Linked DNA regions of Prosthecobacter debontii. The protein of the gene in region 1 interacts with the protein of each later gene in a pairwise test. Links are inferred from orthologs where the notes say so. Each region holds a gene or a part of one and is shown on either strand. Other genes may lie near its edges. The genes, in order: lpdA and sucB.

Evidence for each region.
Region 2: the proteins of lpdA (region 1) and sucB interact in binary tests that used the Escherichia coli proteins (3 or more experiments, as listed by UniProt). The link is inferred for Prosthecobacter debontii from one-to-one orthologs.

Annotation. Positions count from the first base shown.
Region 1 is NZ_FUYE01000003.1:1,723-4,906, forward strand. What follows is about bases 315-3,179. They hold lpdA (dihydrolipoyl dehydrogenase), read right to left. Parts: upstream 2,503-3,179; coding sequence 1,126-2,502; downstream 315-1,125. Other genes in these bases: B5D61_RS04805 (hypothetical protein), read left to right, coding at 315-358; B5D61_RS04810 (hypothetical protein), read right to left, coding at 366-779; B5D61_RS04820 (AEC family transporter), read right to left, coding at 2,924-3,179. Also shown: more of B5D61_RS04805, read left to right, coding at 1-314; more of B5D61_RS04820, read right to left, coding at 3,180-3,184. UniProt on the Escherichia coli protein: Lipoamide dehydrogenase is a component of the glycine cleavage system as well as of the alpha-ketoacid dehydrogenase complexes.
Region 2 is NZ_FUYE01000015.1:146,235-149,323, reverse strand. Bases 303-3,072 are described here. They hold sucB (dihydrolipoyllysine-residue succinyltransferase), read left to right. Parts: upstream 303-1,020; coding sequence 1,021-2,124; downstream 2,125-3,072. Other genes in these bases: B5D61_RS19405 (DUF502 domain-containing protein), read left to right, coding at 2,223-3,072; B5D61_RS19415 (2-oxoglutarate dehydrogenase E1 component), read left to right, coding at 303-972. Also shown: more of B5D61_RS19415, read left to right, coding at 1-302; more of B5D61_RS19405, read left to right, coding at 3,073-3,089. UniProt on the Escherichia coli protein: E2 component of the 2-oxoglutarate dehydrogenase (OGDH) complex which catalyzes the second step in the conversion of 2-oxoglutarate to succinyl-CoA and CO(2).

The DNA.
Region 1 (3,184 bases):
TGGTGAATCTCGCTCCTTTGATTTGCCCGTCGCCGACAAAGATCTGTCGTTTGAGAACATTCATGCACACCACTTTTTCTGGCTACTTGAAATGACCGTGGCCCGCGCACAGCAAATGCGAAAACCTGTGATCCTTGCTGGGTTGCCGGGATACGGGTATGAAGATTGTCTTGAGGACGAGCCTGGAACTAAGACGCGGTTGCGACTTCTCCAAGCAAGCTATCTCTATCCGTCCCGTGTCCCTCAAGGTGCGCGTTATGCGTTTCTTTCGGACACAGCCGCCAGAGAAAAACGGCGGGCCAAGGTGACAGCGATGCGTGAGTCAGGCTTCCGTGCCCCACCTCTTCCATGCCGATAACAGCATTTCACAAATGCCATTTCTGGTGGTCTGCGACCGCTACGATGGCGCCATCGGCCAGAGGTCGTCGCAGGTATTCTTCCGAAGGCCAGCCAAGACTGAGCCAAGCAATGAGCTTGCCGCCCTGTATCTGCTCCAGATAAATGCCACACTTCTTGTTAGTTAGACCTATCTCAACGACAACATCGGCCAGTTGGGCTTTTTCAAGTAGATCACCCGGCGTGGTGCCCTGCGGCAGATGATAGGTGCCCGGACGCAAGAACCCTGCCTGGACCGTCACGGTCACAGGCAAAGACGAAGCTCCGTAAACGCGCGGTTTTTTCGAGTGATAGGCGGCTAGCTGATGGTCAATCAGCGCCGCACACCCCGCCATCATGAAGACGATGGGCAAGGTCACGCAGAGCTGGAGGAAGGCTGGCATTTGGCACCTCATGGCGCTGGGTTAGTCACGCTGCGAAAACCATACAATGGCTGGCATCAGGAGAGAAAATCCAAATCCTAAGAGGCGAGAAGCCACTCCGTAGAACACAGCCTTAGCCCCGCCGGTTTTGCGCCATTCCTGGTGCTTCTTCCGACGAAACTGAGGTGATATGACATAGCACCATCCCTCAAACGTCAATACAATCAATTCGAGGAGTCCGCGATTGTGACCGCTGCTGCCATATCGAAAAGTCATGGTCTGGATAGCAAAAAGCCAGTAAATCGAAATTTACTGGCTTTAAAGGAAAAAAAACAGGGAGCCCGCAGTCACTGCAAGCTCCCAGATTTTACACGTGGATCGGATGCCCCTTGGCCACTTCGGTGGCTTCTTTGACCATCTCGCTCAGCGTGGGGTGAGCGTGGATGGTGGCTTCGATCTCGTCCCAGGTGGCTTCCAGATTCATGGCCAGACCGATCTCGGCGATCATCTCGGTGCTTTCGCTACCGATGATGTGGGCGCCGATGATCTCACCATGAGGCTCACCGTAAAGGATTTTGACGAAACCTTCCGGCTCGGCGGCGGCGAGGGCCTTGCCACTGGCGACGTAGGGGAACTTGCCGACCTTGAACTTGAGGCCTTTTTCCTTCGCGGCACGCTCGGTCAGACCGATGCTGGCGACCTGAGGATGACAGTAGGTGCAACCTGGGAACACGCCGACTTTCTTCGGCTTGTGCTTGGTGAACATTCCTTCGACACACTGGACGGCCTCATAGCTGGCGACGTGGGCGAGCCAAGGTGGCCCGATGATGTCACCGGCACCGTAGATGCCTTTGACGCTGGTCTGGTAAGTGTCGTCGGTCTGTAGCCAGCCGCGCTCGGTCAGTTTCAGCTCGATGCCGCCGGGCAGCACGGGCTTCACGCCGATGGCGACGAGGGCGATGTCTGCCTCGAGCGTCTCATTGGCAGCGCCTTCCACGGTGATCTTGACACCGTTACCGTCCTCGGAGGTGCCCGTGACCTTCGTATTGGTCAGGATACGGATGCCCGCCTTGGTCAGGCTCTTTTCCAGGGTCTTGCTGACCTCGGTGTCTTCCACCGGCAGGATGTCGGGCAGCATTTCCACCACGGTCACTTTGGTGCCGTAGGCATTGAAGAAGTAAGCGAACTCGATGCCGATGGCACCCGCGCCGATGACGATCACGCTCTTCGGCTGTTTCTCCAGCGTCAGGGCCTCACGGCTCCCGATGACGGTGTTGCCGTTGAAGGGGAAGCCGGGCATGTCGCGGCTCTTGGCACCCGTAGCGATCAGGATGTTCGCGGTGTCGTAGGTGGTCTTGGCACCATCGGCAGCGGTCACTTCCACTTTACCGGCAGCAGGGATGCTGGCAGTTCCTTTGAGGTAGTCCACCTTGTTCTTTTTGAAGAGGAACTCGATGCCCTTGTTGAGCTTATCGGAGACGCCACGGCTGCGGCCGATCACCTTGGACCAGTCGTAGCTCAGACCTTCCACCTTGAGACCGAACTCATCGGCACGATGGGAGATGGTGTGATACAGCTCGGCGTTCTTCAGCAGGGCTTTGGTGGGGATACAGCCCCAGTTCAAGCAGGTGCCGCCTGCACGGTCATTTTCCACACATGCCACTTTTTTACCGAGTTGTGCTGCGCGAATGGCTCCGACGTAGCCCGCAGGCCCGCCGCCGATGACGATGAGGTCGTAGTTCATGTGTGTGAGATTGGGGGAGAAAGGATACGCGCAGAGAAGCGCAGGGGGGGAGGGAGTTCAACAAGAGACTGAATCCCATCCTCGGCCCAGCGCAGATTCTCAGGCATCCCGGCTCTTTTCCCAATCTCACCGCCGAGAGGTCGGCATGGACTCAAAAAGAGCCGCTACATCAGGTGCAGCCGCGCAGGAGGAACAGAACCAGAAGCACGGGGATAGGGATGCCGATCAGCCAGAGAAAAATCCAGCCCAGCTTGCCCGACTCACGCGGGCGTTTCATGTGGGTTTTCATAAAGGTTGTTGGTTAGTGGATGAGGAGAAGCCCTCCTCACCAAGGTATCGCAAGCCGCTCCGCGACTAGCCCTATCCAACACATTTGACTCGGTTCACACCCACACGCCCCCTTCCCTACACGCCCCCTTCCCTACACGCCCACCACCTTCAGCGCCCAGGCAATGAGTAACGGTGCAGTGACCAAGCTCACCACCGTGGTGGCGATGACGCACTGCACGGCGGTCGGAGCATGCCCTCCATAATGCCGGGCGATCATGATGGTGAAAACCGCACTCGGCATGGCTCCCTGGACGATGAGGATGCGCTTCAGTTCCACCTCCAGAGGCAAGTAAAACGCCGCTGCCAAAAAACCGAGAGGAAGGATGAATTGACGTAAAATGGGTGCCAGAAT
Region 2 (3,089 bases), on another replicon or contig:
GTTCGTCTCTCCGGCCAGGATGTGCGTCGCGGCACCTTCAGCCAGCGCCATTGTGTTTTTTACGACACGGAGACCCGCGAACGCCACATCCCGCTGACCAAGCTGTCCGAAGACCAGGGCCGCTTCTGCGTTTACAACAGCCTTCTTTCCGAAGCTGCGGTGCTGGGCTTTGACTACGGTTATACCCTCCTTGCCCCGAATGTGTTGATCTGCTGGGAAGCCCAATTCGGTGACTTCGTCAACGGAGCCCAAGTCATCATCGACCAGTTTATCGCCAGTGCTGAAAGCAAGTGGCAGCGCCCCAGCCAGATCACCCTCCTGCTTCCGCACGGGTATGAAGGCCAGGGCCCTGAGCACTCCAGCGCCCGCTTGGAGCGTTTCCTCCAGCTTTCTGCTGGACGTAACTGGCAGGTCTGTAACTTCACCACCCCAGCCCAGTATTTCCATGCGCTTCGTCGCCAGATGAAGCGTGGCTTCCGCAAGCCGTTGATCGTGATGACGCCGAAGAGCCTGCTTCGCCATCCGAAGTGCGTGTCGAAGCTCAGTGACATGGCTGAAGGCACCTCCTTCAATGAGATTCTGGACGATGAACATCTGCTCGGACCTGCTGAGCGCGTGACTCGTCTCATTCTTTGCAGTGGTAAGGTGTATTATGATCTGCTGGAATTCCGCGAGCAGAACAAGATCAAGAATGCCGCCATCATCCGCATCGAGCAGCTTTATCCTCTGCATGAAGAGAAGCTGAAAGAGATCGTGGCACGTTATCCCCGAGCTCAAAAGAAATGGGTCTGGTGCCAAGAAGAGCCGCGCAACATGGGGGCCTTTGGCTACATCCGTAACCGTCTCTCCGACATCTCCGGCCACCGTGTCCGCTACGCCGGACGCGAACGCAGTTCCAGCCCAGCCGCAGGCTCCAAGGCCATCCACGTGCTGGAACAGGAGAAACTGGTGGAAGACGCCTTCTCCGTTTAATTTGTCATCGCCCCTGCCCCCGAAAAAGCCCCCTTTCCTTTCTTAGCCATGCCCGACATCAAAATCCCCGCACTCGGCGAATCCGTCGCCGGAGGTCAAATCGCCAAATGGCACTTCAATAATGGAGATGCCGTGAAAGTAGGCGACATCTTGCTGACCCTGGAAACGGACAAAGTCGCTGCGGAAGTCACCGCTGAAAACGCCGGTATCCTGACCATCGGCAAGCAAGCTGGCGAAGATGTGGAAGTCGGAGCGATCGTCGGCAGCATCGCGGAAGGTGTGGCACCTGCGGCAGAACCCGCCAAACAGGCCCCAGCCCCTGCAGCAAGCAAGCCCGAAACACCTCCTCCTGCGCCTGAAACCAAACCCGCAGCGGCACCTGCACCGAAAGCTGAAGCAGCCCCTGCTCCCAAGCCAACTCCTGCCCCTGCCCCAACGCCAGCCAAGGTGGAAGGCCGGGTCACGCGCAAGAAGATGAGCCCTCTGCGCAAGAAGATCGCGGATCAACTTGTCAGCGCCCAACAGACGGCCGCCATCCTGACCACGTTTAACGAGTGCGACATGAGCAATGTCATGGCTCTTCGCTCCAAGCTGCAAGACAGCTTTGTGAAGGCTCACGGTGTGAAGCTCGGCTTCATGTCCTTCTTCGTCAAAGCCGTGGTGGAAGCGCTCAAGGCGGTCCCCGCCATCAATGTCCGCGTCGAAGGCGATGAAATCATTCAGAACCACTTCTATGATGTGGGAGTCGCCGTTGGCACTGAAAAAGGTCTGATTGTGCCTGTTCTCCGCGATGTGGATCAGAAGTCCTTTGCGGATGTTGAGAAAGATATCCTGGCCTATGCGGCCAAAGCTAAGGAAGGCAAGATCTCCATCCCTGATCTGACGGGTGGGGTCTTCACCATCTCCAATGGTGGCGTCTATGGCTCCCTGCTGAGCACGCCGATTATCAATCCTCCTCAGAGCGGTATTCTGGGCATGCACAGCATCCAGCAGCGTCCCATCGCGGTGGATGGCCAAGTCGTGATCCGTCCGATGATGTATCTGGCCTTGAGCTATGACCACCGTGTGGTGGATGGCAAAGAAGCTGTCACCTTCCTCATTCGCGTCAAAGATTGCATCGAAAACCCAGCCCGAATGCTCGTTGGCGCATAATTGACACGAACTTTCCCTTCGTTGAACACGTAAAGGTGTTAGGTTATCTATGATCGTAGGCGTTACCTTAACGTCTGCATGTGGGCCTACACCCCCTGATGTCTCCTCTTCCCCCCAGTTCTCCGCCTAATCCGCGTAGCCCTTTCGTGTGGCTACGCAACAAGTTCTTGGCGGGTGTCGCAGTGGCTCTCCCCCTGCTTATCACGTTCTGGATTCTGCAGAGTGCCTACCACATGCTCCATGGCTGGAGTGTGCCCTTGGTGGACTTCTTTGCGCGCTTTATCAATGAATTGGTCGGACGCGTGGTGGTGGACCCATCAGCCCCTACCTACCAGCATGTTCTAACCTTCGTTGGCTTCCTCATTCCGCTGATGGTTTTTCTGGCCCTCGGTGTGATGGCGACCAATGTCTTGGGCGTCCGTGTCGTGACGGCGATGGATAAGCTCCTGCTGAGCGTGCCCATCGTCTCCTTCATCTATAAGTCGCTCAAGCAGGTCATTGATGGATTCAAAGGTCTAGGTGGCCGTCAAAATTTCAAACGTGTGGTCTATGTGGACTATCCCTCAGGGGAGATGAAGATGCTCGGCTTTGTCACAGGCCAGTATTTGGACCCTCAACAGAATAAGGTTCTCGCTGCCGTCTTCGTGCCTGGAGCCTTGAGTCCCATGACGGGTCTGCTCATCGTTGTTCCAGTGGAGCAAGTCACGGATGCACCCCTCACGGTGGAAGATGCCATGAAGCTCATCTTCTCCGGCGGCTTGGTGGTGCCTCCTCGCCTCACGGCCCCGGCCTCGAAGCCAGATATCAATCCCGCTCCACTCCCGGTGGCCGACACCTCCGACGAAGAAGAGCCCGAACCTGCCTTGCCTCTCGGCCTGCCCCGGGCCGAAGATTTTGACTCTGGAGATCCGGATATTCTCAGCGATTCCGAACTGGAAGCCGCCGAACTGGCGGGCACAACATCC